4 regions of the Tritonibacter scottomollicae genome follow, and region 1 is predicted to be linked to each of the others. Evidence: riboswitches for the same ligand, from Rfam matches in the RefSeq annotation. Region 1 holds a riboswitch; each other region holds the start of a gene.

Region 1 (7,702 bases):
CCGTTGGCCCGTGCCGCAGCCAGAACCGTGTCCGTTTCCGCAACTTTGGCGGTCACCCCGGATGTTGCGAAGGTGATTTCTGCCGAGGTCTCGTCATCGAGAACAACATCATCGAGATCAGGCTGTTCGGCTTCATTCGCAACCGGCGCGTGGAAACTCTCCTGATGGTAGTTGTCCATATCGAAACCGAGACCGGCCAACGCATCCCGCACCGCCTGCATGAAAGGCTCCGGCCCGCAGCAATAGACCTCGCGCTCAAGATAATCCGGGGCCATCAGGCCCAGCATCAGCTGATTGAACACACCCTGATATCCGGTCCAGGGCCGATAGAGGTCCGGCTCTTCAACAACAAACTTCAGGTCCAGCTTTTCTGAGCGGCTCGCCATCTGCTCCAGTCGCTGACGGAATATGATCTCCGACGGGCGTTTGGCACAGTTCACAAACACGATGTCCAGATTATCGCCGTCATCCCACATATTGGTGGTCATCGACATCATCGGGGTGATGCCGGAGCCCGCAGAAATAAAGAGGAATTTCTTTGCTGAACTGTTTGCATTCGTAAACAGACCAGCGGGTCCGATCGCCTTGATCCGGCTGCCGGGGCGCAGGTTGTCGAGCATCCAGCGGGTGCCGATACTGTCCGCCTGGGCCTTGGCTGTGATCGTCACGTTGCGTGGCCGCGACGGCGACGAGGAGATTGTATATGTCCGGTGCAACGGACCACCCGGAACCGGGATTTCCAACGTCATGAACTGACCGGGATCAAAGTCGAACAACGCCCCGGATGGCGCCTTGAAGGTGAATGAGGCGGTGTTCTCCATCTCTGGAATGATGGAGACGCATTCCAGCATCTCAGTATCTTTCCAGATTGTGCGTTCACTGATTTTCGGCATGTTCTGTTACTCCGCCGCCAAGGTCTGAGGGGCGCAATTGCGCTTGAGGGTATCGAGGTACCACTGCACGAACTGCAGCACGCCGCTTTCCTGAACCTGGGAATAGGGACCGGGCTCGTAGGCAGGTGAATTGATGCCCATCTGATTGTACTCGACCACTTCGCGGTCTTCGTCGTTGGTTGCGATCCAGACCTCGGTCAGTCGGTTGAGGTCATAGTCCACCCCTTCAACAGCATCCTTATGGACCAGCCATTTGGTGGTGACTTCGGTTTCGGTCGCACTGATCGGAGTGACCCGGAACACAATGGAATGGTCCGACAGGAAGTGGTTCCAGGTGGTCGGGTAGTGGAACTTCAACAGCGATCCGGCATCGGCGAACGGCGCCCGCCCCAACCAGCGGCGCACTGCGGTCTTACCATCGAGCGTATAGCTCTCGGCGCCCTCTTTCAGCGGCATACGGGCCACGCGGAACTGACCATCAGCGTTCAGATAGAATTCCGCCGGCATCCCTGCCTGCTCGCAACGGTTGAAATGCGCCTGCAGAGTTGCGGGCGTTTCGCCGCCTTCGATACCGGTGATCGATGGATCATCCGGGAATGTCCGGCATAGCGACGGGTGGTTGCCGCCACAGTGATAACACTCACGGTTGTTTTCCCAGACCAGTTTCCAGTTGCCCTGCTCGATGATCGAGCTCTCATAGGCAACCTTGGCATTCGACAGGTCGTGCACCTCCAGGTAGGGGCGTGTGATCTCTGCAAAATGCTCAAAGTCCGGCGCCTCATCCGCAAGGCAAATGTAGACGAGCCCGGCAAGTTCACGACAGTGCACTGTCTTCAAACCGTGTTTGCTGGCATCAAAATCCGGTCCCATGTCTCGGGCCCACAGCAGGCGGCCATCCAGCTCATAGGTCCACTGGTGATAGGGACAGACCAGCTTTGGGTTGTTGCCCTTCTTCGCCTTGCAGATCACCGATCCCCGGTGACGGCAGGAGTTGTGAAACGCACGGATTACGTCGTCGGACCCGCGCACGATGATCACGTTGTACGTGCCAATCTGCTGCGTGACGTAGCTGCCTGATTTTTCCAGCTCGCAGGCAGGAATGGCAAACAGCCACTCCTTGTAGAAAATCTCCTGCAGATCGGTCTGGAACACATCAGCATTGTTGTAAAATGCCTGCGCCAGCCCGTGTCCCGGCTGGTGGTTTGCGATCAGCGCATTGATATTGCTGTTCATTTCCTGACTCCCCTGCCGCCTGCGTCCGACATGTGCGGCGCGACTGCGGTTGGTTGGTTGTTCGGACGGCACAGGGAACCCGTTAGGCCGCGGCGGAGGAAGCCGCGCCCTGCAAGATGCCCAAACCGCCGCCCGCGGTTGACGATATCTGTTGAGGCTGGTTTCCGGGCTCAGGAACTGACCAATTGGTCGGAGCGCAACGCCTTCCCGGGGTCCTCCACCCAGTGGCTGATGTCGCGCGCGCGGGTTCCATGACCGTTGCGGGGGCAGCGCCGGAGTTTCACCGGCTTCCCAAATTCTCCACACGGATCGCTCCGCGCAGCACCTCTTGAGACTGAGTTGTACCGAGATTCGAAAAACCAGATCCGCGAATTGCGACATTGTTTATTGAGTTCGAGACAAGCGCGACGCCCGCGCCACAATTCTTGCTCGGCGTCGTCCACACCGCCCCCCAAGACAGACATGACCGCAACGGAGCGCTCAATACGCGCCGATGCATTCGGCGTGGCGAACACGGGGGTCGCACAGGGATCTTCGATGGTCCTGACCGCATGCCGCAGATGGTAAGGGCGCGCCGCGTATCCATGCCGCACACGATGTCGGTGTTCAGAACATCGAGACGTGCTTTTGTCCGTTTTACCATCATCAAGTGGGCGCAAACGCTCCAATAAAAGCAACATATGCGATGGTTTGGCGAATTAAATGGTACGGCTTTCCGCATTCAAGCAGGAGTTCATTAATTCAATTCGACAAGTCTTTCTTTTGAAAACACGTTATCTTTGGGGATAACATTCAGGTGCGGTGCAAGGAGCAGTACGGCTTCAACCGCAACTTGTTGTTAGTAAAAGGTCAAAACATGTCAAAAATGAACGTACAAGACTACGCACTGATGTCGGGAGCGAAACCGGTTCTCCTGAACGTCCTGTCCATTGATGATGACGAAATTGATCGTATGCGACTGCTGAAGATCTGTCGCAAAGCCGGGCTCATGGTAGATTTTACCGAAGCTGCAAACCTGGCTGAAATGCGTGAATGCCTCGATGTGGACGCGTTCGATCTGGTCTTCATCGACCACGATCTGGGCATGGATACAGGCCTCGACGCGCTTGGCATCCTGCTGTCGCATGAAGATCAGGTCGGCGCGGTTCCGATCATGCTCACGTCCTCGGTCGACTACCATGTTGCAGTCGAAGCCATGCGTCGGGGGTGTGCCGACTATATCGTCAAGGACGAACTCACGGTTGATGCGCTGATAAAATCGGTGACATCGGCCATCGAACGACGTGCGCTTTACGGGGCGCTCACGGATGCGCGCGCGTCAGAGTCAGAGCTAAAGTCGATTTTTGAACGTTTCATGGTGAGCTGCGGGCCAGAAATGCGCGAGCTACTGCGCAGAAGCATGATGGGCGTGCGAGCGGTCAAGATGCAGGCGCGCAGCGATGATGCTATCGACCCGACGCTGCTCTCGAACCTGTCGATGTTTGAACGCGGTGCAAAGGATCTGGTAGCCTTTATGGACGATCTTGAAAGCGTCGTGGGTGAGGGTCGTCGCCTTACGGTCACCGAGTTGCGAAAACGCCTTCAGTAGGGGTACCCGCCCCGGCATACACATGAGTTAGGCGCAGCGGTTTTACTGTAGCGCAGGTTTGAATTCCTTATCCGGAGAGGTGACTATCGTGTCGCCAAGGTGGATCTCTATAAAGCTAAAAGTCGCGCTGGTAGTATGCCTTGTTTCTGGAGCGTCTTTCAGTGTCTTCTTCGCCATCAATTATCAAGACACCATTCAACGTATTCACGCTCACGCAGAAGAGCTGATACAGCGCAATCACGAAACACACACGCGCTACATCGTTGATACGCTGACAAAAATGCGCCAGGATTCGGAGATGATCGTTGGCTTCCCGCCAATTTCCGGGATCATCCGGACCCGCGAAGCGATCGACAACCGCGATCCGCTGGATGGGTCAACACTCGCCGATTGGCGCGCTCGGCTTGAAACGCTTTTCATCAGCATCATCGGCAATCGCAGTGGCTACAGTCAGATTCGGCTGATCCTGGCAGAAAACAACTGGTCTGAATTCGCCCGCGTAGATCAAGACAATGGAGATGTCCAAGTCGTTCCTCAAGACGACCTTCAGTCCAAGGGCGAAGAACCATATATTAAAGCTCTACAGGCCGATCCCACTTCAGACATTCTGTTTTCGAACGTTACCCGCAACCGGGAGCACCAAAGGGTATCAGGACCTCCGATGCTGCGGTCGATGAAACGCGTTGTTGACGAACACGGAAACCTGCTCGGGGCGATCGTGGTAAACGCAGATATTGCGAGTCTGCTTACTGTCCCTTCCAGCTCCGAAGACTTGGGACAAACCTTTTATTCAGTTGAAAATTCTGAAATCGCGGGCATTCCTGTCGCTGATGGCGACAGAAACTTCTACGCCAATATCGAAGACAAACCAGACACGATAAGTTTAGAGCAACTTGCCAGTTTTCCAGAACGTAGATTGGTTCACTTTAAAGATCAAATTGGCGTGTACATCAGCCGGGTCGACACCGGAAATGAAATGGTCCCGTTTACGTTCAGAATCGCAACCACGGTCGACCTGCATGACTTGTACTCTGCGGCACGGGATGAGCTTTGGCGGAACGTCGGCAACGCGCTCTGGCTGACCATCCTTGCCTCGGGTCTCGGGTACCTCTTCTCTGCAAAATTGCTCCGCCCCCTGCAAGTATTGCTGTCTGAGATCAACGAGAGCAGCCAGACCCTTCACCCACTGAGCAACAGGTACCGCGGCAACGATGAAATCTCCGACATAGCGCAGAATTTCACACGCCTGACCAATGACTTGATCCACGAAACACAGCGCCTCGACATGGTTCTGAGCAATATCTCTGAAGGCATCCTGACCTTATCCGAGGACGGGAGCATCGAAGATGCAAACCCCGCCGCCAGCCGTATCCTCGGCAACTCTGAACCGGAATTACGCGGCGCACGCTTCTTGGAACTTTTGGGTTTTGACGCAGAGGCTACGCAAGGGTTGCTAGAAGATGCTGCATATGCGCATGCCGCCGAGGAGGCTGGAATGCGCGAACTCACGATGACTCGATCGGATGGCTCCCGTATCGTGCTCAATCTGACATTGCAGCACGCCACATATGCAGGTGAGGGGCGGTTTATTGCCATGATTAGGGATGTAACGAGACGGGCGGCCGCCACAGAACGCTCAGAGGCGTTGATCGCGGCCTTGCAGAGATCCAACGCCGAACTCGATCAATTCGCCTATGTCGCTTCGCATGACCTGAAGGCCCCACTCAGGGTTATCAGCAACGCCGTGGTTTGGCTCGAAGAAGATCTGGAACCCTATTTGACGGATGACACGCGAGAGAGCATGAACCTGCTGAAAAGTCGCACCAGCAGAATGGAACGCTTGTTGAATGACCTGCTGCAACACTCAAGGATTGGCAGAGTCGCGGAACCAGAGACCAGAATACCCGGCAAGACCATGGCGGAAGAACTTCTGCAATTGCTTGAGGTGCCTGACGGCATGAGCATTTCTTTCTCCGATGGATTTCTTGACCTGCATATGCGGAAGTTTCCCTTGGAAACGATCTTCGTCAACCTCATCGGAAACGGTATCAAGCACCATGATCGCGATGTCGGGCAAATAACTGTCAATGTGGAGCAATGCGGGGCGGGTTGGCGTTTCCGCGTCGAAGATGACGGCCCAGGTATAGAACCCGTCTACCATCAGCGAATTTTCAAGGTGTTTCAGACCTTGAAATCCAGAGATCAGCTTGAAAGCAGCGGCATGGGCCTCGCATTTGTAAAAAAGTACATCGATGTAGCCGGCGGAGATATCAAAATACTATCTGATGGCGAACGCGGTACCATCTTCGAATTCTTCTGGCCGTTCGAAAAACCTCAACAGGATCAGGCAGCGTAGCTATGCAATCCCACCACTCCGACTCCCGTGACGTTCAGATTATTCTCGTCGAAGACGATGATGGAGATGCCAAGGCCATTCGCCGAGCCTTTTCAAAAGCGCGCATCGCGAACAAGATTCAACGTTTCAGGAACGGTGAAGAGGCTCTCGCCTTCCTCAAGGGGGAAGGCGATCAGGATCCCCCCGTTCAGTTCGTTGTCTTGAGCGATATCAACATGCCCTGCATGTCCGGTTTGGAACTTCTGGAAGCGCTGAGAGAAGACCCCCGCCTCCAAAGAACCCTCTTTTTCGTTCTGACCACATCCGACGACGAGCGGGACATCACTGCCGCCTATTCCAATCACGTTGCCGGCTACATCTTAAAATCTCGCGCAGGTTATATGTTTATCGAACTCATGGCTGTGATGGATAACTTTTGGCGGATCGTAGAGCTGCCGGTGATAGAGACGCGGAGCTCACCACATGGTTGAAAAAAGCATACTTATCGTTGATGATGACGGTGGTGACCGCAAGCTGATCCGGCGACACCTCGCGGCTCTATACCCTGCCGTGACAATACTGGAAGCTGAAAATGGTGATGAGGCCCGAACTCTCGCTGACGAAGAGGTTGAGGTAATCTTTCTGGATTACCTGCTGCCAGGGGAATCCGGCCTGGATCTCATGTCGGTCTTCTTTCGGCGCTGGCCCCATTGCGCAATTTTTATAATGACAGGACAGGGCGACGAAGACATTGCCAAGAGCGCGATCCTGAGCGGTGCCGCTGACTACATAGCAAAATCGGCGATCACGCCAGGCGCCTTGCATCGAATGATCGGCAATGGTCTGCAGATTGCTCGTATGCGGTGGCGCATCGAAGAACACCAGAAGGAGCTCCAGCAGTTCTCCGACGTTCTCGTTCATGATCTGCGGGCACCAATTCGCGCCATCAAGTTCCTGAGCGATCAGATCATTGAGGATTTTGAAGCCGGAGATCTCGACGAGGTGAAACGAGAATTCGACCTCATGAAACGTTCCGTAACCAAGATGTCTGATCTGATTGAGCGTTTGGCGAGCCATATAAACCCGCACAGCGAGGGCACTCCTGAGCTAGTGTCAACTGAAAGCCTGGTCGAAGCCGCCTGTATGGCCGTCGCGCAGGATATTGCCAGTTCCGACGCCAATATCGAACTGGATTTGGAGGAACCCGAAGTTTTCTGTTTCCCGCCAGACATCTCGCAGCTTCTGCAAAACCTGATCGGCAATTCGATTAAATACCGCAGTGCCATTCCTCCTCACATCGTTGTCTCGACGCAGGCGCACGGCTCCGGCGTACAATTCTCGATCAGGGACAACGGGATGGGCGTGCCGGAGGAATATCGCACCCGGATTTTCGAGCCCTTCAAGCGTCTTCAGCGCAGCAGCGACCTTCCTGGGAGCGGTCTGGGGTTGGCAACATGTGCCAAGATCGCGAAACGCCACGACGGTGCAATATGGTGTGACCCGGATGTATCGAGAGGCACAAGAATCAATTTCACTCTCAATTTGCGTAATAATCACAGGAATGCAGTGCACGACAGGTGAATTTTGATGCACCCTCAATGTAGAGAATTGCCTTTATTCGGAACTCCACCTGCAAACGTCATTTGTCGAGCT
Region 2 (7,702 bases), on a different replicon from region 1:
CTCCTGCGCTTGGGCGACGCCGATGTCGCGCGGCACGCGGATGTCATTGCACATCTGAACGAGACACTGCTTTCTGCACAAACACAGTTGGGCGAGCTCAATGGCTTGGACCAGTCCGCGGCAGATCTAACGGCTCTTCAAACCGCCGTGACCGCCTATGCGACCAGCTTTGCCGATGTTGTGGAGAGCAACAGGGCGCTCGGCTTTGACGAGACAACCGGACTACAGGGGCAATTGCGTAAGGCAGTTCACGAGGTCGAGGAAAGCCTGAAGAATACAAGCTATCCGGAAATGCAGGTAAAGATGCTGATGATGCGCCGGCATGAAAAAGATTTCATAATGCGGCAGAACACAAAATACCTGGACCGGCTGAACGCCCGGGTTGACGAATTCCGCAACTTCCCGACCTCCTACTATGACAGCGCGGACCAACAGGCGGAAATCGAGCAGCTCCTGACCCACTATCAGGATAGCTTCAGCGCCTATGTCAAAGAGACCCTCAGCGCAAAGCAGCTGACCGAAACATTGTCTGATCGATATGCTGCAGCAGAACCGATCCTTGCCGGGATTTTGCAAAATATACATCAGCGTCGAGAAGAGGTCGTCATCACCTCAAAGGCGGCGCAACAGGTTCTGGTGCAACGCGCGGCTGTCGCAGGTTTGATTGGGCTTGCCATATTCGTGACGCTGGCCTTTACCCTCGCTCAGAAGATTGCGAAGCCCTTGCTGCGCGTGCAAACAGTTCTGGAAAAAATGCTGGCTGGACAATTCGACGAGGAGACCCCTCGATCCGCCATCAGAGAAGTGAAGGCTGTCTGCAAAGCAATCGAGAACTTTCGGAAGGGACAGCAAGAAAAGGACCGTCTTTCTACCGAAATTTCCAAAGTCATAAGCGCCTGTGCGGAAGGGGATTTCTCACTGCGCATTCCGATAGAGGATGACAGCGGGGACTTCGCCGTGCTTGGACATGGGGTCAACGCGATCGGCGACGTGGTAGAAAGAGGTCTTGGCGATGTGCGGTTCACGATCAATGCCCTATCTCAGGGTGACCTGACAGAACGCATGCCGGACAACCACAAAGGCGTGTTCTCGGAAATATCAAGCGCAGTCGACGAATTGAGCCAGACACTTACCGGGGTGATCAAGCAACTTGCCGAAAGCAGCGTCACGCTGAACCACACGGCCAACGAAATCGCATCTGCTTCGCTGGATGCCTCCAAACGGGGTGAGGACTCTGCCGCATCTCTGGAGGAGACTTCAGGTGCGATGCAGGTATTGAGCGATGCCGTGAAAGGCACGGCGTCCAATTCAAAGCAAGCGCATGCCTTTGTACAGGACGCACAAAATCGAGTGAACTCCACGCTTGTCGTAGCCGAGGAAACCACCGCCTCGATCAACCGAATTCGCGAAGCTTCCGAGGCCATCAGCAAGATCACCGACATGATCGAGGGCGTGTCGTTCCAGACAAACCTCTTGGCGCTGAATGCGGGTGTCGAAGCCGCGCGCGCCGGCGAAGCAGGCGCGGGATTTGCAGTCGTTGCATCTGAAGTGCGAGCTTTGGCGCAGCGCTCTGCCGATGCCACCGAGGAAATCAACCAGTTGATCCGTCATAGTTCCAACGAGGTGACCCAAGGCGTGGAGCTTGTCAGCCGCACCGGCATAGAGCTGAACGCCATCAAGGAAACGGTTACGAACATGGTGACGATGGTGGACCAGATCGCGGCCGCCACGGTGGATCAGTCAAGCAGCCTGACAGAGGTCAATTCCGCGGTGACCCAGCTCGATCAGAGTTCGCAGCAAAACGCTGCCATGCTCGAAGAAACGGCAGCATCGGCACAATTGTTGCGCAACGAAGCCGCAAAACTCGTGGCATCCGTCAAACGCTTCAAGATCGAACAGGATACGCCGCGTTCTGCTGGTGCCGACCAAGGTTGGGATGAGATGCACCGCTCCGACAAGGTCGCCTGAAGGGCGCAGCGCTACTCAGCAACATGCATCAACGGCGCGGGGGCGGACCTATCGTCAAGGACCGGCCCCTCCAGTCTGAGACTATGCCCCTCAAGAACACCGTCCACCCGATAGTAGCGGCACAGGACATCTCTGGTCAAAACCGCGGCAGGCTCTCCCTCCGCGACCAGAGCGCCATCACACATCAAATGCACATAGTCACAGTAGCGCGCAGCGATACCGAGGTCATGAAATGATACGATGGCGGTACGTCCTCGTCGCTTCACCTCATCGAGCAAGCGCAGCTGGTAGTGCAGATCCAGATGGTTGGTTGGCTCGTCCAGTACATAGACTTCGGGATCGCAGGCCAGAAGCTGCGCGAAGTAACATCGCTGCAATTCCCCGCCAGACAGGCTCTCGGCATCCTGCTCCGCCTTGTCGGCCAGTCCCACCAGCTGCAATGCGTCTTGTGTCGCGCGTCCCCGGTCTCGGGCGGTCATTGCGCGCATGGTCAGCCCGATTTCCACGATATCAGCCGGCGTCAAGCCGGACAGCAAGCCACCGCCCTGCACCAATGCGCCAACGCGTCGGGACCATGCCGCTGGGCTGAAACCCTGTTGCGGTTGGCCATCCAGCAGGACTTCGCCTGCTTGCGGCTGCAACGCACGGTAGAGTGCCCGCAATACGGTGGTCTTGCCCGCCCCGTTTGGCCCCAGCAGCCCATGAAAACGACCACGACCGACCGACAGTGACAGGTTGCTCACGTAGGGCAGACCTCCAACGGCAATGGAGAGATCGCGAATTTCAAGGATGGGATCAGCGGACACGTGACATACCTCGTAATATGTAGATGAACGGCGGCGCCGCCAGCAAAGCCAGCAGGACTCCAAGCGGAAGCTCTTCCGGGGCCAGCACAACCCGACAGGCCAAGTCGACAAGGATCAAGGTGACCGCCCCCAACACCATTGCCTGAGGAATCAAAACTCGGTGACGGGCGCCCACCAGCAAACGTCCCATATGGGGCAAGATCAAGCCGATAAACCCAACGATACCCGCAACCGCGACAGCCACACCTGTCAGAGCGACGGTAATGAGAAAAACAAGGACGCGCATACGTCCCACATGCACCCCAAGCGACAGCGCACGCTCATCACCGAGAAGTGTCGCATCCAGTTTTGACGTCGTGAAGAGGGCCAAAGCTAGGGACACAAGCAACACCGCAAACAACAGCGGAAGTTCCTGCCAATCGGTCCCTGCAGCGGTTCCCATCAACCAGCCCATGGCATTGCGGGTCGCGTGCGGATCACCGACATAGAGGAAAAACGCGGTCAATGCCTGGAACATCAGAGACACGGCAACTCCCGCCAAGATAACCACCAACGGGTCGAGAGACCTCCCGCGCCGGGTGGATAGGCCGATGGTCAACAGGAACGCGGATGCCGCGCCTAGAAATGCAATCAACGGCAGCCCAAGCGTCGTCGTCACACTGGCGGGAAACCAGATGATCGCCCCCACAGCCGCCGCCGACGCACCGGAGGACAACCCCATCAGGTACGGGTCGGCCATAGGATTGCGCAGCGCCGTCTGCATCAACACCCCCGCAAGCGTCAGCCCCGCACCAATCATGCCAACCGCCAGCACACGTGGGACACGCCACTGCCAGATGATCAGAGACAGACCGCGCGGAGCGTCCTCGCTCCGCATGAGAATCGCCAACCGCTCGCTCCATGAGATCTCAGCCGTCCCCCATAGGATACCGGCCGCCATCGCGAGGAACAACGCAACGACGGACAGCGGCAGCAACAGTGGCGATCCCCGTGACACTTACTTCAACCCGGCGAGTTGGCGGTTAACGGTCTCGACCCCATCAACAAATCGCATGCCCAGCAGGGTTTCGGAAAAGGGCACGGTCACGAAGCGCCCTTCTTTGACGGCCCGAAGCTCACTCAGTACCGGATCGGCCTCCATATGCGCACGCTTGTCCGCAGCCGTGGACCAATCCGCTTCGATTAACAGGATCACATCCGGGTCGGCCGCCATCACACGCTCCCACGACAAATCCACCCAAGTACCAGGCACATCGGCGCTGATACTCTCGAGCCCGGTCAGCTTGGCCAGCAACGCAGGGCCACCGCAACACCCGATCGAAAACGGCGTATCGGTGCCGCTATCATAGATGAATGCCGTTTGTTCCGCGCCTGCCGGGTCCTCCTGCACCACATCGAGGCGTGCCTTCAGCCCCGTTACAAGCTCATCAGCATGGGCTTCGACCGCGAACAGCTTTCCGACAGTTTCGATGTCATGAAAGATCGGCTCAACCGTCAGCGGAACATCCTTCGGGTGTTTGACCTTGCAGGAGGCATCCACAAGATAGGTCCCGATACCCAACCCGTGCCACTTCTCTGCCGCGCCCAGGTTGTCCTCGGAAAACGCTGACCCAAATCCTGCAAAAAGAAAGTCTGGTTCTTTCGCCAACACCACCTCGGCGGCTGGGTATTTCTCTGCCAGCACAGGAATACTGTTATACGCGGCCCGCCATTGCTCCGGAATTGCGTCGTCCATATAGGCCGTGCCGACCAGAGATTCCTCGAGCCCTAGGGCCAACATGACTTCTGTAGCCTGCTGGTTCAGGGTTATGGTCCGGGATGGCACGCTTTCAAACGTATGAGACACGCCGCAGCTTTCGACTTTGATAGGGTCAGCGTGTGCAGCGGAAGCAAAAAGACCAAGCGGCAGCAGCAGGCTACGCAGTTTCATGGGAGACTCCAGTTTGATGGAAAATAAGTGATTCAAGCCTGCCACCGCGCGCAAGAACGGTGGCGACAAAATTCTGAATGTGCGCACGGTCCGCCATGCGATACCAGTCCCCACGCGGGTAGTGCACGATCACCGGGCCGGCGTTGCAGGGAAAAACACAGCCCGTCGTGGTGACGAGACAACTGTCCCCAAGCCCTGCCCGACGGATTTCGACTTTCAGGACGTCGGCGAGGTTTGGGGCGTCTTTCACGTGACAGCGAGGCCCCGTGCAGACCAACAAGTGGTGCTGATGAGCTGGTGGCAGGTCCCAGCCCTTGCCTCTTTCCCCCTGTGGCTGCGCAGAAATTCGGCGCATTGGCAGCTCGGCCCGGGCGACTGCAGTGATCACACCCATGTCACTTTCTGGGCTGGCAGCAAAATACAACTCGGGCACTGGCAGGTCCTGCCGGGCAAGCCATGCGCCTGCAGCCCCGGGAAGCCATTTCTCCAATGACTGCGAAAACGGCAACCCCACGGGCCGCAGATCAATTCGTGTTGCGCCGCGTGCGCGCAATTCATCAAGAGCAGACCAGAGGCCCGCACCTTCCGCTTCCAGCCGGATCGCCAATGCAGGACCCGCAGTTGCGCCTTCGAGCTTTTGTGCCAACATGGCAAAGCGTTGCGCGCTCACATAGGTGGCGGAAATCAGGTAAAGATACGCGTGCATACCAACCTCCTGACAGGAGACGGGTCGCTGCGGTTCATAAGACCTTTGGCATCTGTCATCACGTCCTCCGCAGGCCCACCGCCCGCTTGGTTTACAGTCGTGATGGCAGGTCTCCTGACTTGCGGATCATTGCGCTCTCGTCCCTTCCCGATCCCGGTGGATCAGTGGTGCGTGACGGGGCACTTGCCGCTTACAGTTGCGGGGGCAGTTTCGGATTTGGCGCCTCTGGGCTCCTCCTCACCGAATTCCCTTTTCATCCCACTTGCCTTTGGCGTCGGGGAACCATCGCCCCTCTCTTGCGTCAGCAGCGCAATCACTGTCAAGCGGCATGGCGAAACTGTCGTCGTTGCTTCAGACTGCATAATCACGCGAAAATATGGATGCCAGGTGCGCCGAGAGAGACCATTCGATCACCTTCCGGGTGGAGGTCTCGTGCACAGAGAGTGGTATGGAGCCTGTTCTTGGCGGTCTTGTTTGCGCAATAGGTCCTGCCCAATGCCGTCTGCCCGCCGGGTTATGTCGGTCACCGCGGCAACGCCGCCTTGTCTTCGGCGCACTGCGCGACCTTGCGGCGAACGGTTTGGATCATCTTAAGAAATGGCTCTTTGGACACCGGCTTTGCCAATACCTCATCCATGCCCGCCGACAGGTAGTGAGCCGATTGCTCCGGCATCGTATTCGCAGTCACAGCCACAATAAACCCGGGCTCGCGCGCGCCTGCCTGCTCCAGAGAGCGGATCCGTCGAGTGGTCTCGACCCCATCCATTCCAGGCATTTGAATATCCATCAAGATGATATCGAACGCCAGATCGCGCGCCAGTTCGATTGCTTCTGCTCCACTTGAGACGGATTGAACCCGGTAGGATGATGAAGACAGGAACTTTTCCAAAATGAACCTGTTTGTCTTGTTGTCGTCGACCACCAGAACATCCATCACGGGCATAACGGGCAATACATCTGAGAACGCGTCAGGGCGGTTTTCGAGATCCAAGATATCATCTGCCGGGATCAAGGGCAGTCTGATTTCGAATACCGCACCCTTTGGAGCGGAAGGTGCCAGTCGCAATTCCCCCCCCATCAGATGACAAAGCTCTCGGGAGATTGAAAGCCCCAGGCCAGTGCCACCGAATTTTCGCGTATCACTGCTATCGGCCTGACGAAACGGCTGGAAGATCGCATCACGAGCCTCGTCGGGCACCCCAGGCCCGGTATCGCTGACACGCACCAATAGGGTCATGCCATCGTCAATGGCTCTGGCGCTTATCAAAACCTGTCCGACTTCGGTAAACTTGACGGCGTTTGAAACGAGGTTGTGCAGTACTTGTCGAAACCGGTGAACATCCCCGTTGATAACCTTGGGCAAGCTGTCCTCGATGTCGACGCTCAACGTCAATCCCTTCTCGCCCGCCGTTGCCGCAAACAGGGAGCCTGCGCCCTTGACGATGTCTCGCAGAACGAAGGGGCTGTTTTCCAGCACCATCTGCTCTGCTTCGATTTTGGACAGATCAAGCACATCCCCGATCGTTGTGAGCAGAACTTGCCCGGAGCCTTCGATGACCTTCAGGTATTCCTGCTGCTCGCTATCCAACACAGTATCGCTCAATACCGATACCATCCCCAGCACGCCATTCAGTGGCGTGCGTATTTCATGGCTGACATTGGCGAGGAAATTGGTCTTTGCGCGGTTTGCTGCCTCCGCATGTGCCAGCGCTTCACGAAGCGCCTCAGCGGAACGTTCTCTCTCGGTGATGTCGACAAGAGAAACCAGCCAACCCAGTAACGGCGTCTTGGTCTGGATCGGACTCTCGATCAAAGCCGTGCGTAAATCGAAGACACGCCCGCCGAACCTGATCGGCTTGAGGCATTGGATTTCACCCGTCTTGCAGAGGTCGCTCAACATTGGTCCAACTTGGTCTAGCTGGTCGAGGGTCATCCCCTGATGCAAAATTGGCTCCCTGAACACATTCCTTGCCGCAGGGTTTGCGTCCGCAAGCCGTCCATCCGCGTCCATCAGGAGCACTGGGTCGCGGGTGGCATAGAACATAAGGGTCCGCCCCTGAGATGCGGTGTCCATCATGGAATTGTTCACGAGAAGCCAGCTCAGCGCTATGAGCGAAACTGCAAATGTGAAGGGAGTCGGATCGAAGCCGAAAACGGTTAAATCCCACGCAATATAGGACAGGTTTGCCGCCATCGGCGCCGCGGTGATAATGATCAATGCCGCCAAAAATGGGCGGATCACATTCTTTGCTCTCAGAAAAGCAAACGCGAGCACCCCTAAGGCAATCACGA
Region 3 (7,702 bases), on a different replicon from region 1:
AGGGTCAGGACGGTCGCATCATTTTCGCCATCCCCTACGAGGAGGATTTCACCCTCATCGGCACCACTGATGCGGACCATCCCGACCCAGAGACCAAGCCGGTCTGCACCGAGGAAGAACAGGACTATCTGGTTGATTTTGCGTCGAACTACTTCGAAAAACCCGTTTCCCGCGATCAGATCGTCTGGACCTATTCCGGCGTGCGACCGCTCTATGACGACGGCGCCAGCTCCGCCTCCGCCGCAACGCGCGAATATGTGCTGACCCTGGATCAGACGCAGGCGCCGCTCTTGAACGTGTTTGGCGGCAAGATCACCACCTACCGCAAACTGGCCGAGGCCGCACTGGCCAAGATCGGCGAGGCCTTTCCCGACCTCTCCGACAATTGGACCGCCGGCGTGCCGCTGCCCGGCGGCGACTTCCCGGTGGAGGATGTGGCAAAGCTGCGCGACAGGCTCGCCCGCGACTACCCGTTCCTGACGCCCTATGCCGTGCGCCGCCTGCTGCGCGCCTATGGCACCGAGGCCTGGGACCTACTGTCCGACGCCAAGGAAGAGGCTGATCTGGGCCAAAGCTTTGGCGCGACGATCACCGCCCGGGAACTCGATTGGGCGATCACCCGTGAGTGGGTGCGCTCGGGCGAGGATTATCTCTGGCGGCGCACGAAACTGGGCCTGCGCTTGAACGAGGCAGAGCGCGCCGCCGTCGATACCTATATCCGCGACAGAGCCGCACAACTGGCGGCCTGACAGGTCTACCCCTGATGCCCCCTGTTGCGCGCGCCCCAGATTTATGCGCGCGCAACTCTTGCAACGCGCATAAAAAGTATCAGCAAGACTGCCCCGTTGTTTCGCGCACGAAACAATAGGTCAGCTCCCCTGACCTGCACAGCAGAACCAAAGGTCGCAACAACCCCTTCATCTTTTTCCAAATACCTCGGAGCGCGAGGCAGAGCCTCGCATCCCAAGACCAGCCACAAGGCCCGACGCTTCAGAATTCCACACCCTTCTGCGCCTTGATCCCGGCGCGGAACGGATGCTTCACCTGCGTCATCTCGGTCACCAGATCGGCGATCTCGATCAGCTCTTCCTTGGCGTTGCGCCCAGTCAGCACCACATGAGTCATCGGCGGCTTGTGCTCCACCAGGAACTCCAGAACCTCCTGCAAATCCAGATACTCGTAGCGCAGCGCGATGTTGATCTCGTCGAGCAGCACCATGGTGTTGCGCTCGTCCAGGATCATCTCCTTTGCCTTCTCCCAACCGGCGCGAGCGGCAGCGATATCGCGGGCCTTGTCCTGTGTTTCCCAGGTGAAGCCCTCGCCCATGGCGTAGAATTGGCACAGGTCGGCGAAATTCTCCTCGATCAACGTGCGCTCGCCGGTCTGCCAGGCGCCCTTGATGAACTGCACCACCGCCGAGGGCATGCCATGGGCGATGCAGCGCATCACCATGCCGAATCCCGAGGAGGATTTTCCCTTGCCGGGGCCGGTGTGGACGATAATCAGGCCTTTTTCGCCATCCTTCGTTTTCATCATCCGGTCGCGGGCGGCCTTCTTCTTCGCCATTTTGGAGGCGTGGCGCGCCGCTTCCTCCTCAGAGATGTCGTTTTCGGTCTTTGCGGTGGTCTCGTCGCTCACGGGGGTCACTCCTGCTGTCTGACCCCATGTCTTGACAAAGAGTGCCGCCATGGCGCAAGGGAATTTCGTTGGTTCCCGAAGATGACACCCTTCGGGCGAAGAGGGAATGTGACATGGGCGTCCCGCGCGCCCTCAAGCACAGCCGCCCCCGCGACCGTGACCGGAGAGGTCTCCCGACGCCACTGGCGCATACCCCGATGGGGTCGCACCGGGAAGGCGGGATGACCGTCAGGGCAGATCCGCCCTGGCATCCGCAAGCCGGGAGACCTGCCAACACGCGTTTTGAACCGGCGGACGGGGTGTTCCGCGACCGGTCGAGGGCTTGCCGTCACTCCATGGCGTCGGTGCCCCTTGCTGGCCCGGCCCCGCTTCCGCCCAGAAGGAGGAGACAAGGCCGCATGGGAGACACCCCGAGCCAGAGCCCGGAGCCGGTTGTCCTGACCGTTTGCACCACCTGCCGTCCCGAAGGCGCCGACCCGGAGGCCATCCGCCCGGGACGCATCCTTGCGGATCGCCTTGCAGGCGCCCCCCTGCCCGAGGGCGTCACCGTGCGCGGCGTCGAATGCCTCTCCGCCTGCAGCCGCAGCTGCACGCTGCATCTCTCCGGCGGGCCGGAGCGTTGGAGCTATATCTACGGCGATCTCGACCCCGACACCCATCTGGACGACATCCTCGCAGGCGCTGCCGCCTATGCCGCCACCGACACCGGATTTGTGCCCTGGCGCGAACGCCCCGTGGTGTTCCGCAAGCAGTCGATCGCCCGCATTCCGCCGGTCTCCATGCCCGGGGTCGAGCTGTCCCCGGCGGCGGCATCAAACGCCTCGTCCGAGGGCTCCGACGCCCCCACAGAAATGCCCCCTGCCGCACTGGCGCAGGACTGACCTTGAAAGGCCGACCATGAGCACATTGAACAAGATCCCCGTTACCGTCATCACCGGCTTTCTCGGCGCCGGCAAGACCACGCTGATCCGTCACCTGATGCAGAACCCGCAAGGCAAGCGCCTCGCCGTGGTGGTGAATGAATTTGGCACTGCCGGTGTCGATGGCGACATCCTGAAATCCTGCGCCGACGAGAGCTGCCCGGCGGAGAACATCATGGAACTGGCCAATGGCTGCATCTGCTGCACCGTGGCCGATGATTTCATCCCCACTATCGAGAGCCTCATGGCGCTGCCGGAACCGCCCGAGCATATCGTCATTGAAACCTCCGGTCTGGCGCTGCCGAAGCCGCTCTTGAAGGCCTTCGACTGGCCCGCCATCCGCTCGCGCATCACGGTGGACGGGGTGATCACCCTGGCCGATGCCGAGGCCGTCGCCAAAGGCCAGTTTGCCCCCGATCTGGACGCCGTGCAGGCCCAGCGCGAGGCGGACGAGAGCCTGGATCACGAAACACCTCTGTCCGAGGTTTTTGAGGACCAGATCTCCTGCGCCGATATCGTGCTCTTGTCCAAGGCGGATCTGGCCGGCGAGGCGGGCGTCGAGAAGGCCCGCGCGGTGATCGAAGCCGAGGCCCCGCGCAAGCTGCCGATCCTGCCGATGACCGAAGGTGTGATCGATCCCCGCGTGATCCTTGGCCTTGGCGCTGCCGCCGAAGACGATCTCGACGCGCGCCCAAGCCACCATGACGGCCACCACGATCATGAACATGACGATTTTGAGTCCATCGTGGTCGAAATGGGCGAAGTATCCGATCCCGAAGCGCTGCAAACTCGCATCATCGAGATGGCCCGCGCCCGCAACATCCTGCGCGTCAAGGGCTATGTGGCCGTGGAAGGAAAACCGATGCGCATGCTGGTACAGGCCGTGGGCGAACGCCTGCGCGCTCAATACGACCAACCCTGGGGCACGCAGCCGCGCAAGACCCAGCTGGTGGTAATCGCCGAGCATGATAACATCGACACAGCAGGCATCCACGCCGATCTCGGGGCCTGAGTTTCAACACCAAGGGCGCTGACCTCTCGCCATGAGGTCCCGCCCGGCGGACACGCCGGGCAGCGCCCGACCCTCCCCCCGGGAGGGCGCTTCGCACCCACACAGGGTCGGACGCTGCCCTCTCCGATTTGAACGAAGCGGACCAACCTCATGCACGTCGTCTTCCGCGAAAGCCACGGGCTCGGAGAAACAGACACCCCCTATGACGTCGGGCAGACCCCCGGCGATCTGGTGGTGCTGTCCTTTTCCGACAGCGATCTCGGCGCCTTTGCGGCGGGCTGGCACCGCGCGGACGGCAAACTCCCCTCCACTCGGCTTGCCAATCTGGTGGCGCTGAAGCATCCGCTCTCGGTCGATGTCTACGCGGAACAGACGCTGGAGGGCGCAAAGGGCGTTCTGGTGCGTCTGATCGGCGGCGAGAGCTACTGGTCCTACGGTCTGGCCACGCTGCAGGATCTGGCCCGGCGCAAAGGCATCGCGCTGGCGATCCTGCCCGCCGACGGGCAGGAAGATCCGCGACTGGACGAACTCTCCACCCTGCCCGTCTCCACCCTGCGCCGGTTGCAAAGCCTGTGTGATGCGGGCGGTGCGGTGGCAGCCCAGGCCGCGCTGGCGCAGTTGGCGCTGGCGGCGGGGCTTTATGCCGGGCCGGTGATCGGCAAGAAGACCGTGCCCGATTTTGGCTACTACGATCCCGACCACGGCGTGCTGAGCGACCTGCCGCAACAGGACAAACCTTTGGTCCTGCTGAGTTTCTATCGCTCCTACCTGACCTCTGCCGACACCGCGCCGATCGATGCGATGATCGCGCAGCTGCGCGAGCGGGGCTATGCGGCATTTGGCGTCTTTGCCCCCAGTCTCAAGGCGCCCGAGGCGGTAGACTGGCTGCGCGCCGAGCTGCCTCGGCTTGATCCGGCAGCGATCATCAACGCCACCGCCTTTTCCGCGCAGGGCCGCGATGGCAGCGCCTCGCCGCTCAGCCTCACCGGCTGTCCGGTGTTTCAGGTGGCGTTGTCGACCGCCCGGCGCAAGGACTGGGATCTGGCCGACCGCGGCCTATCGCCTGCCGACCTCGCCATGCATGTGGTGCTGCCCGAGGTGGACGGGCGACTGTTTGCCGGTGTCGTCAGCTTCAAATCCCCCACCAAACGCGACCCGGATCTGCAATATTCCCGCTTCATCCACCGCGCCGATGCGGATCGTATCGCGGCGGCGCTGAACCGGGTGGAGGCGCATCTGCGCCTCAGCCGGACAAAAACTGCGGAAACACATCTGGCGCTGGTGCTCTCGACCTATCCGGGCCGCGATTACAACCTCGCCCATGCGGTGGGTCTGGATGCGCTGGCCTCGACCAGCGCGATCCTCTCTGCCCTCGCGGCAGAGGGCTATGATGTCACGCCGGAAAATGATCTTGGTGCGCGCCTGTCACAGGAGGTGCTGAGCTGGCCTATTGCCGACTATCGCGCCGCACTTGAGACCCTCCCCGAAAGCCTCCGCAATGACCTTCATGCGGCATGGGGGGCACCGGAGGACGATCCGGCCATCCGCGACGGCATGGTGCAGTTCCGCGCCCTGCGCGCGGACAAGGCGCTGATCGCCCTGCAGCCCGAGCGCGGCGATGTCCACCTGCGCGAGGACGACTACCACGACCTCGACCGCACGCCCCGGCATGGCTATGTCGCCTTCTACCTCTGGCTCCAAACCCAGGCCGACGCGCTGGTGCATGTGGGCGCCCATGGCACGCTGGAATGGCTGCCGGGCAAGGCGGTGGCGCTGTCGGCGGCTTGCTGGCCCGAAGCGCTTTGCGCATCGATGCCGGTGATCTATCCCTTCATCGTCAACGACCCCGGCGAGGCCGCCCAGGCCAAGCGCCGCATTGCTGCGATTACGGTTGGTCACATGCCACCACCGCTGGCCCAGACCACCCTGCCCGAGGGCATGGGGCGGCTCGAAAGCCTGCTGGATGAATACTCCACCGCCGATGGTCTGGATCCGTCCCGCCGCGACCGGCTGATCGCCGACATCCGGGCAGAGGCGCAGGGCAGCGGCGTCGAAGAGGACCTGAACATCCCCGCCGAGGCCTCGGCAGCGGAGGCGATCACCCGCATCGACCGCTTTGTCTGCGACATCAAGGAAAGCCAATACGGCGAGGGGCTGCATATCTTTGGCAGCGGCGATCATGGCGCGGCCGAGATGCGCGGGCTGCTGGAGGCTCTGGCCGGGCGAATGATCGCCCCAGGCCCGTCCGGCTCCCCCTATCGGGGCCGGTCGGACGTGATGCCCACGGGGCGCAACCTCTTTACCACGGACCCCCGCGCGGTGCCGTCGCGGGCGGCGCAGGCGCAAGGGGTCAAACTGGCGGAAGAGCTGCTGCGCCGCCACCTGCAGGACCATGGCGACTGGCCACGCGGGCTGGTGGTGGATCTCTGGGGTTCGGCCACCATGCGCACGGCGGGCGAGGAGTTCGCCATGGCGCTGCATCTTGCCGGGCTGGCGCCGCTTTGGGACGAGGGTTCCGAGCGGGTCTCCGGCTTCGAGGTCATTCCGCTGGCGTTGCTGGGCCGTCCCCGTATTGATGTCACCCTTCGGGTCTCTGGCCTGTTTCGCGACGTCTTTCCCGGTCTGGCCCAGATGTTCGAAGCCGCCGCCGCTGCGCTCTCCGCGCGTGAGGAAGACCCCGGCGACAACCCCTATCTGACCGCCATCCCGCGCGTCTTTGGTCCCAAGCCAGGCCAGTACGGCCTCAACATGTCCGCGCATCTGGATGACTACTCAGACGAGGCCCGCGCGGCGGCGGGTGAGGCCTGGCTCAAGGCCTCCTCGCATGCCATCGACGCCAAGGGCGAGATCCACGAGGCCCGCGCCGCGCTGGAGGACCGCCTGCAAAGCGCCGACAGCTTTGTGCACCTGCAGGATCTGGCGGAGACAGACGTGCTGGTGGCCTCGGATTATGCCGCCCATGAGGCCGGATTTGCCGCCGCGATGACCCGCCTGGGCCATGAGGCGCCGTCGCTCTACCACATGGACGCCACGCGCCTCGACACCCCGCAGGCCCGCAGCCTGCAAGAGGAAATCGCCCGCGTCACCCGCGCCCGCGCCTCTGATCCGCATTGGGCCACCTCAATGATGAACCACGGCTTTCGCGGCGGCGCCGAGATTGCGGCGACGCTGGACCACATGGCCGCCTTTGCGCATCTGGCCCAAGTGGTGCCCGCACATCTGTTCGACCTCTATTTCGAGGCCACGCTGGGCCGCGAGGATCTGGTGGGGTTTCTGGAATGCGAGAATCCGGCGGCGCTACAGGCGATGCGGGACCGGTTTCAGGCGCTGCGCGAGGCGGGTCTGTGGGTCACTCGCCGCAACTCCATCCTCGCCACGCTGGAGGGGGCCGCATGAGCACGCCCGCCACGCCAAAGGTCTACGGCTGGTGCCCCGGCGCCCTGCGTCCGATGATGTCCGGCGACGGTCTGGTGGTGCGCATCCGCGCGCCGCTCGGTCGGCTGTCACCGGCGCAGGCCAGAGCTGTGGCAGCACTCTCCGAGCGTTTCGGCAATGGGGTGCTGGATGTCTCCGCCCGCGCCAACCTGCAGATGCGTGGTGTCCGCCCCGAAGCCCACGCAGAGCTGATCGCCGCGCTGCAACAACTCGGTCTGGTAGACCGCGATGCCGCGCTTGAGGCGCGCCGCAACATTCTGCTGACGCCGTTCTGGCGCGACGGCGACCGCAGTCATCGCATCGCGCAGGCGTTGAGCGACGCGCTCGCGGCAGCCTCGGACCTCCGCCTGCCCGGCAAGTTCGGCTTTGCGGTGGACGCTGGTGACACCCCGGTGATGCAGGACATCGCCGCCGACATTCGCATCGAAGGCGCGGGCGCCGACCTGAGCCTGCGCGCAGACGGCGCGGATGTGGCCCTGCCGGTGACCGAGGACAGCGCGGCCGACGCGGCCCTTGCGCTCGCCCGCTGGTTCCTGGAGCAAGGCGGCGCGCCCGAGGGGCGGGGCCGGATGCACCGGCTGATTGCGCGCCGCGGCCCACCGGCATCGCATGGCGCGGATGTCGCAAGGGGCGCCTATACCGCAACGCCCGGGCTCGCCGCCTGCGGCCAGCTGGTCGCGCTGGAATTCGGCCAGAT
Region 4 (7,702 bases), on a different replicon from region 1:
GACATTCCCACTGCGCTGCTTCCTGGCGATGGCCAGCGGCACGCTCCACCGAAACAGCCTGCGGGTGGTGGATGACGAGGCCAAGACCCATCTGCGCGGCGAGATCCTGACCGTCGGCAGTGACGCGGGCCACGTCACGCTGGTGACCTTGTCGCCCCTGCGCGGCTATACCCGTGCGCCGGACCGGCTGGGTGCTGCGCTTTTGGCTCATGGCGCCGGGCCGCTGGAGGCCGAACACATCTTCACCACACTGGCGCCGAATGTGCCGCGCTATGTGGCTAAGCCCAAGATGAGGTTCAGCGGCCATGAGACCGCCTTTGACGTGGCGGTGGAGACGATCCGCAATTACATCGCCGTGGCCCGCGCCAATGAAGCAGGCGTGATCGGCGACCACGACACCGAGTTTCTGCATGACTATCGGGTGGCCCTGCGCAAGGTGCGTTCGGTGCTGAGCCTGTTCAAAGGCGTCTTTGGCTCTGTGCAGACGGCAGAGCTGAAGGCGGCATTTTCCGACCTGATGGCGCCGACGGGGCGGGTGCGCGACCTCGATGTCTATCTGATGGACCGCGCCGGCTATGATGCGCTGGTGCCCGAGCAACTGCGCCCGGGCCTGTCGGTGATGTTCGACGCCTTTGCCGCGGAACGGGACGGGGCGCAGGCGAAGCTCGTCAAACACCTGAAAAGCAAGGGCTATCAGAAAAAGATCTCGGCACTGGAAGAACAGTTCGCCCATCCCGATGGTTTTGTGCGTGGTGAGGCGGGCGGCCTCAGCGCGGAGGTTTACGCCCGCAAGTTGGTGTGGAAGAGCTATCGCAAGATCTGCAAGATCGCTGCCCATATTGGTGACGACACCGTGGATGAGGACGTTCACGAATTGCGCATCGCCTGCAAGAAATTCCGCTACCTGCTGGAGTTCTTCGCGCCGCTGTTCCCGGGCAAGAGTGCCAAGCGCCTGATCAAGCGGATGAAGGCGCTGCAGGATACCCTCGGGGTCTTCAATGATTGTTCTGTGCAGAAGGACTCTCTGGCCACATTCATGTCCACGCACCCTGCCGTCACCGGTGCCAGGGGGCTGGAGGCGGCGCAAAGCATCGGCGCGCTGATCGCCATCCTCGACCAGCGCCAGCGCGCAGAGCGGGCGCGGGTGATGACGTATTTCGACCAGTTCAACAGCGCCGAGACCCGCGCCGAGATCAAGACGCTGTGTCAGCGTAAGGGAGCCGCCGCATGAAGATTATCGCCTGCTACAGCAACAAGGGCGGCGTCGGCAAAACCGCCGCGGCCGTCAATCTTGCCTATGCCTATGCGCAGTCCGGCGCACGCACCCTGCTGTGCGATCTCGACCCGCAGGGCGCGTCGAGCTTTTATTTTCGGGTGAAGCCGTCGAAAAAGCTGAAGGACACGCAGTTCTTTGAGGATGTGGACCGCTTCACCCGTGCGATCCGAGGCAGCGATTACGAGAACCTCGATATCCTGCCCGCCAACCTGACCTTCCGCGACTTTGACGTGTTTCTGTCGCGGATGAAGAACAGCCGCTCGCGCCTGAAAAAGGCGCTGAAAGCGGTGGATGGCGATTATGACGTGATCATTCTGGATTGCCCACCCAACATCTCCTCGCTGTCGGAGGCGGTGTTCAAGGCCGCCGACAGGGTGGTGGTGCCGGTGATCCCGACCACCCTCTCCGAACGCAGCTTCGAACAGCTGTTTGCGTTTTTCAAGGAGAGCGGGCTGAAGACCGCAAAGCTGCTGACCTTCTTCTCCATGGTGCAGGGGCGCAAGACCCTGCATGGCGAGACGATGGCGCGGCTGCGTGACAGCTATGGCAAGCTGTTCCTGTCCACGGAGCTGCCGTTTTCCACCGATGTGGAGAAGATGGGCGTGTATCGTGAGCCGGCGCTGTGCTTTGCAAGGACGCGCCCGGCGGGCAGGGCCTATCTGGCGCTGTTCGACGAGGTGAACGCCCATGTGTCGGGGGGGAAGACAGCTATGAGAACAAAGGGATCGCCATGAAAGAGATCGAACGGAAGTACCTGGTTGCGGAGCGCCCCGATCTGACCGCAGCCACGGCGACACCGGTCAAGCAAGGCTATCTGACAGCGTTGGAGGACAGCACCGAACTGCGCCTGCGCCAGAAGGGGGAACGGTTCTTCCTCACCCAGAAGGGCGGCGCGGGCCGGGTGCGCGAAGAGCGCGAGGCGGAGATCACCCGGACGGTCTATGAGACCTTCTGGCCCGGCACCGAAGGGCGGCGGCTGGAAAAGACCCGCTGGACCGGCGTGCTGGCGGATGGCTGGGGGTATGAGTTCGACATTTTCGAGGGCACACTGGCACCATTGCAGATGGTTGAGGTGGAGTTCGCCGATGAGGCTGCGGCGGAGGCCTTCGTGCCGCCCGAATGGTTCGGGCGCGAGGTGACAGAGGACAAGCGGTTCGGCAACAAGTCCCTCGCGGTGCATGGCCTGCCGGAGGGCGCTGTCTGAGCCACGCCTGAGCCCGTGGTGTCGCGCCGAAATCAGACCGTTGGAGGTCGGGCAGGGGGAGCTCCCGCCCCCGCGCAGTCCCTTGCTGACGCAAGACCCCGCTTGGGGTTGGGCCGGGCAGCCTGTCCTACGGACAGGCTGCGGCGCCGGACCGTCAGGTCCGGCGCCATGCCCAACGGGAGCGGTTGTGCCTCTGGCACGGCCAGCGACGGGCGGGAGGCCCCCGCTGATGAGGACACGCGTCGCGGCCAGGCCGAGCGGTCAGGTCAGGTCAGGTCAGGTGATTAGGTCAGACGCTGTAACAGGTAGATATCCATGATCCAGCCGTGATCGGCGCGGGCGCTGGCGCGTGTGGCGAGGATCTCCGCCTGCACCTCGGACAGGCGCCCGGCAATATTGATCTCATTCTCCATGCCCGCATAGGCAGACCAATGGATCATCACCTCTTCGGGCACTTCAAGGCTCTGGAATGAGCAATCCCCGTCCAGCATGATCACCAGCGTGTCGCAGCCCTCGGGCCAGCCGTGATCGCGCAGGCGTCGCCCGGTGGTGATCTGCACCGGCGCGCCAATGCCGTTCAGCGGCACGCCGTGGGCGGCCGTCAGTGCCTGGATCGAGGTGATGCCCGGTATCACCTGCATTTGCATCCCCACCCGCGCGCGCAGACGCTCGGCAATTCGCATGGTGCTGTCATAGAGCGACGGATCCCCCCAGACCAGAAACCCCACGCGTCCCCCCTTCGGCAGATGCGCCGCCATGGTCGCCTGCCAGACCTCGGCAATCGCGTCATGCCAGTCATCCACTCGCTGACGATAGTCGGCAGTGGCTGGATCTCGCACCGGCAGGTCGAATTCGACGATCTTCGGCGGCTGCGCGACCCCCGCCAGCACCTCGGCGCAGATCGCCTGGCGCAGCCCGGCAAGGTCATCCTTGCCTGCACCCTTGTTGGGGATCAGGATCAGATCCTGCGCGCCGAGCGCTTCCACCGCCTGCAACGTCAGATGCTTGGGGTTGCCGGTGCCGATACCGATCAGGCTGAGGTGGAGCATGGGGCGCAATCTCTCAAGAATAAATGGGCGGTCAGATCTGCCCCGGTCTTGGTGCCGTGTCCGGGGCAGGTCAAGGGCATGGTCTCAGGAGCGCACCATCAGCGCGTGTCCACGGTCACCGCAGCCTCGACCGGGTTGCCGTCAACCGCGATAACCCCGTGGCTGTTGGAGTTCAACGAGACCTTCACTTCCACCTCACCCTCGGGCAGCGTGCCGATATGCATCCAGCGGCCATAGAGCCGCCCGATCTTTTCGCCGTTGACATAGACATGGGCGTGGCCTTCGCCCTCCAAATCAGCGCCGGAGGCGTTTTCGGGCGCAAAGCGGAAATTCTGCGGCATCGCGTGCAGGTTCCAGCCCGACATCGGATCGGGGGTCAGTGCAATCTCCAGCGCCGGGGCCTCCGGGCCAGCGGCCATATTGACCATGGCGGAGTGATCATGTGCGGCCATCTCGGCTTGACTGCCGCCGCCATGATGGGCGGGGTCGCCGTGGTCGTGGCCATCAAAGGTCACGCCATTTCCGGCGGCGGTGACCAAGCCGATGCCGCCGCCAAAGACAAGACCGATGGCAAACAGGGCGAGCGAACGGGACATGGGGTCTTCCTTCAATATGGAAATCCCCGCCGGGCGCGATGTGCGCGGCGGGGATCATCAGGCGTTCTGGGTCACGCTGCAGCTGCGTCGCGGGCGGACTCGGTCTGCCAGAAATAGGCGGCAAAGGCGCCCAGCAGCACCCAGGCGGCCATGCCGATGCCAAAGGCCCGCGCGGCAAACAGCGCTCCGATCTCGGTCGGCACCGGGCCGGTGAACGTATCGGGTTCCGGCGCGCCGATCACATGCGGGGCGATCAGCAGCAGCGCCGCCACCACGTAGGACACCAGCTTGCCGCCAAAGGCGATCAGCCACATGGCAACGCCGGCGGTCGCAACGGTGGCCACCCACCAGATCTGACGCGCGCCGACATCGGCGGCGGCGACGCCGGGCACTTCGGGGGCCAGGGTGAAGCCGGGCGCGAAGTGAAAGGCGACAAATCCCGCAATCCCCCAGATGATGCCGTGGCGTGCGGTGACCACATGGCCCTGACGCTCCGCCTGCGACATCAGCGCCACCAGAACGAGCGCGTAGCCGGTGTAGGTCAGCATGGTGAAGAGGACGCTCAGCAGGTTGCGCATCGGCTCATCGAACAGGCCCGGCAGCTCGGGATGGGCACTGACGGGATCACCGCCGAAATGCACCAGCGCGCCGGTTTCATAAAGTTCGGCATGCAACAGCACCGGCTGCACGAAGAAAAGCTGCAGCAGGGCGACGATCAGCCCCGCTGCAGCGCCAGCGAACAACGCGCTGGTCAGAATACGTGCGAGCATGGTCTTAGTGGCAGGGAAAGCCGGTGGCGTGGCGCACGTCATGCGCCGCATCATGCAGGGTCGAGGCCTGCACATGGCCGGTCACGGTGATGATGCCGAGACCCAGAACCACGGCAAAAAGCGCCGGGATGATGCTGGAGACGGATGTGGTCGAGGTAAGCGTCTTGGTCGTCATGTGTGTGTCCTCCGTGCCGTCACACCCGACGGCAGACATAAAGTTCTCGTTCCATACGGCCGGTCTCCTGACTCGCGGGTCACGGCGATCATCCTCCTTCCCGGCACGCAGGCCAGTGGGTTCAGAATGTCGCTCGCCGCTCACAGTCGCGGGGGCGGTTGGGGCTTCGGCGCCGCGATTGGGTCCGCCGTTCCTCATTCCCGTTTCAGTCCCGATGCTTTGCATCATCAGACACCGTATGCATCTGTTGTGCCTTGCGCGCTTTGCTCCGGTCAAGCGTGAATACGCCACCGGAGGCGCTGTTCGCGGCAGTTCCGTGATCTTCAGGGGGCTTGCGGAGGGCGGATAGCCTCTGGCGATGCGGTCAGGGCAGCTCTGCGGGGATGCGGGCAATGGCCTTGAACCGCAGCTCACCCAGCGGCCTTGCATCCGGCAGCGTGCCATCGGCGCTGCTGGCATAGAGGCGCAGGAACGTCAGGATATCGGGCAGATCCGCTGATGTGATCTCGCCAAACAGATAGGCGGTCTTGCCGCTCTGGCGGATCGCCAGGGTCTGTGGGCGGTCGCAGCCCGACATGCAGTCGACCTGCTGCAGCGTCGCGCTCAGCCCCGCCGCCGCCAGCGCCGCGGAGATCTGTCGTGGCAGGTCCGGGTCGGCAGTGCTGCAGCTGCGGCAGAGCGTGAGCGTCGGCTGCGTCATGCGGGCGCGTCTTCATCCGCCAGCGGACCGTAAAGGATCAGCACCGGCGCGGCGCTGTCGATGCGCTCCAGCAGCTCAGGCAGCGCCTGCACCGTGGTGCGGTGCAGCTCCTGCGCCGGGGTGGAGACGCCGAGGGCCACCAGCGCCGGCGTGTCCTGCGGCAGGCCTTCGTCCAACAGCAGCGCCAGCATCGACGCAAAGGTGCGTTTGCCCATATAGACCACCGTGGTGGCCTCCGGATCGGCAAGGGCGGCGAGGTTCATGTGATCCGGCAACCCGCCGGTCACGTCATGGCCGGTGATGAACTGCAGCCGCCGCGCAGTCAGCCGCCGCGTCAGCGGAATGCCCGCCGCCGCTGCTGCGGCCGAGGCGGCGGTGACGCCGGGAATGATCTCGTATTTGATGCCAGCGGCGCGCAGGGCGGTCAGCTCTTCCTCCAAGCGGCCAAAAACACCGCTGTCGCCGGATTTCAGCCGCACGACCTGGGCGCCGGATTGCGCGTATTCCACCAGCAGTTTGCTGACGTGGTCCTGTTTCGGCGAGGGGCGCCCGGCGCGTTTTCCGACCCCCACCAGATCCGCATCCGCATGGGCATGGTCCAGGATTGGCCCCGAGGACAGATCGTCGAACAGCACCGCATCCGCCGCCTCCAGCCGTTTTACGGCCTTCACCGTCAACAGCTCCGGATCGCCGGGACCGGAGGAAACAAAGCTGACAAAGCCACTCATGCGTGCTCTCCCTCATGCTCTGCGGTGATCAGATGGAAGAAGGTGCCGGTGACGTTGCCCTTAATCGAGCCGGTCTCCGGCACCGGGTTGCCATCCGCATCCATGACCCGCGCCAGTGGTGCGTCGGGCTCATCCAGAATGGTGGAGTAATGGAACTCATGCCCGCGCAGGAAGTCGCCGGTGTCAAAGCCCGGCATGCCCGCCTGCAGCTCCGCGCGGCGATAGCCGAGGTGGAACTTGCGCTTCTCATAGGACGTGACCAGCCCCAAGAGCCCGGCCATCTGGTGCCGGGTGCCCGCCTTGTCGATCAGCGCGGTGCCAAGCGCCATGTAGCCGCCGCATTCGCCATGCACCGGCTTCGTCTGCGCATGTTTCTGCAGGCCTGCGCGCCATGTCTCCGCCGCTGCCAGCGCCGCGCCGTGCAATTCTGGATAGCCACCGGGCAGCCAGACCAGATCGGCGTCCGGGGCGGGGGGCTCGTTGTTCAGGGGGGAAAACGGCAGGATTTCGGCCCCGGCGGCGCGCCAGCCCTCCAGCAGGTGCGGATAGGTGAAGGAAAACGCTGCATCCCGCGCCAGTGCGATCCGCTGTGCTGGCGGTTTTGGCAGGGCGCGCGGGGCAGGGGCCGCAGCTGTGCTGGCCACCGCGCGGATCGCGTCAAGGTCGACGTTGTCGCGCAGGAAGGCCGCGTAGCCCGCAATCGCCGCCTCAAGATCGGGATGCTCCACCGCCTGAATGAGGCCAAGGTGGCGTTCGGGCAGCGTAAGATCGCCGCGCCGGGGCAGGGCGCCCAGCACCTTGACGCCCGCACGCTCCATCCCCAGCCGGGTCAGCCGCTCATGCCGGGGGCTGGCGACCCGGTTCAGGATCACGCCCGCAAAGGGCAGATCGGGGTTGTACATCCTGAAGCCAAGCGCGGTGGCGGCGGCGGATTGTGCCTGCCCGCCCACGTCGATCACCAGCACCACCGGCCAGCCCATCCTGAGCGCGGTCTCTGCCGAGGAACCAAAACCCGATTGCCCGCGGGTGGCAACGCCGTCGAACAGCCCCATGGACCCTTCGCCGATGCAGATATCCGCGCCAGTGGCCTGGGTGGTGACGGCATCGAGCAGCCCGCTGTCCATCGCCCAGGTATCAAGGTTGAAGGACGCGCGCCCGGCAGCGGCGAGGTGAAAGGCCGGGTCGATATAGTCCGGTCCGCTCT

What was found. A riboswitch is a leader RNA that binds a small molecule or an ion and turns the genes downstream of it on or off. The one in region 1 is predicted to bind cobalamin.
Positions count from the first base shown of each region.
Region 2: another riboswitch for cobalamin. It lies ahead of R1T40_RS15880 ((2Fe-2S) ferredoxin domain-containing protein); the one in region 1 lies ahead of R1T40_RS00635 (aromatic ring-hydroxylating oxygenase subunit alpha).
Region 3: another riboswitch for cobalamin. It lies ahead of R1T40_RS10565 (DUF1636 domain-containing protein); the one in region 1 lies ahead of R1T40_RS00635 (aromatic ring-hydroxylating oxygenase subunit alpha).
Region 4: another riboswitch for cobalamin. It lies ahead of R1T40_RS10635 (CbtB domain-containing protein); the one in region 1 lies ahead of R1T40_RS00635 (aromatic ring-hydroxylating oxygenase subunit alpha).

Region 1 covers NZ_CP136702.1:149,285-156,986, reverse strand. The annotation lists gene R1T40_RS00640 (hybrid-cluster NAD(P)-dependent oxidoreductase) at 1-893, opposite strand, end outside; gene R1T40_RS00635 (aromatic ring-hydroxylating oxygenase subunit alpha) at 900-2,126, opposite strand; cobalamin riboswitch at 2,265-2,470, opposite strand; gene R1T40_RS00630 (response regulator) at 2,983-3,714, shown strand; gene R1T40_RS00625 (sensor histidine kinase) at 3,794-6,070, shown strand; gene R1T40_RS00620 (response regulator) at 6,073-6,540, shown strand; gene R1T40_RS00615 (sensor histidine kinase) at 6,533-7,630, shown strand.
Region 2 covers NZ_CP136704.1:3,190,056-3,197,757, forward strand. The annotation lists gene R1T40_RS15860 (methyl-accepting chemotaxis protein) at 1-1,968, shown strand, start outside; gene R1T40_RS15865 (ABC transporter ATP-binding protein) at 1,980-2,774, opposite strand; gene R1T40_RS15870 (FecCD family ABC transporter permease) at 2,764-3,750, opposite strand; gene R1T40_RS15875 (ABC transporter substrate-binding protein) at 3,772-4,704, opposite strand; gene R1T40_RS15880 ((2Fe-2S) ferredoxin domain-containing protein) at 4,691-5,410, opposite strand; cobalamin riboswitch at 5,498-5,712, opposite strand; gene R1T40_RS15885 (hybrid sensor histidine kinase/response regulator) at 5,934-7,702, opposite strand, start outside.
Region 3 covers NZ_CP136704.1:2,074,180-2,081,881, forward strand. The annotation lists gene glpD (glycerol-3-phosphate dehydrogenase) at 1-749, shown strand, start outside; gene cobO (cob(I)yrinic acid a,c-diamide adenosyltransferase) at 991-1,638, opposite strand; cobalamin riboswitch at 1,691-1,927, shown strand; gene R1T40_RS10565 (DUF1636 domain-containing protein) at 2,037-2,519, shown strand; gene cobW (cobalamin biosynthesis protein CobW) at 2,536-3,570, shown strand; gene cobN (cobaltochelatase subunit CobN) at 3,721-6,966, shown strand; gene cobG (precorrin-3B synthase) at 6,963-7,702, shown strand, end outside.
Region 4 covers NZ_CP136704.1:2,087,835-2,095,536, reverse strand. The annotation lists gene R1T40_RS10665 (CHAD domain-containing protein) at 1-1,231, shown strand, start outside; gene R1T40_RS10660 (ParA family protein) at 1,228-2,010, shown strand; gene R1T40_RS10655 (CYTH domain-containing protein) at 2,007-2,480, shown strand; gene cobF (precorrin-6A synthase (deacetylating)) at 2,765-3,529, opposite strand; gene R1T40_RS10645 (hypothetical protein) at 3,628-4,125, opposite strand; gene R1T40_RS10640 (CbtA family protein) at 4,197-4,895, opposite strand; gene R1T40_RS10635 (CbtB domain-containing protein) at 4,900-5,070, opposite strand; cobalamin riboswitch at 5,111-5,324, opposite strand; gene R1T40_RS10630 (DUF1636 family protein) at 5,435-5,770, opposite strand; gene cobA (uroporphyrinogen-III C-methyltransferase) at 5,767-6,498, opposite strand; gene R1T40_RS10620 (cobyrinate a,c-diamide synthase) at 6,495-7,702, opposite strand, start outside.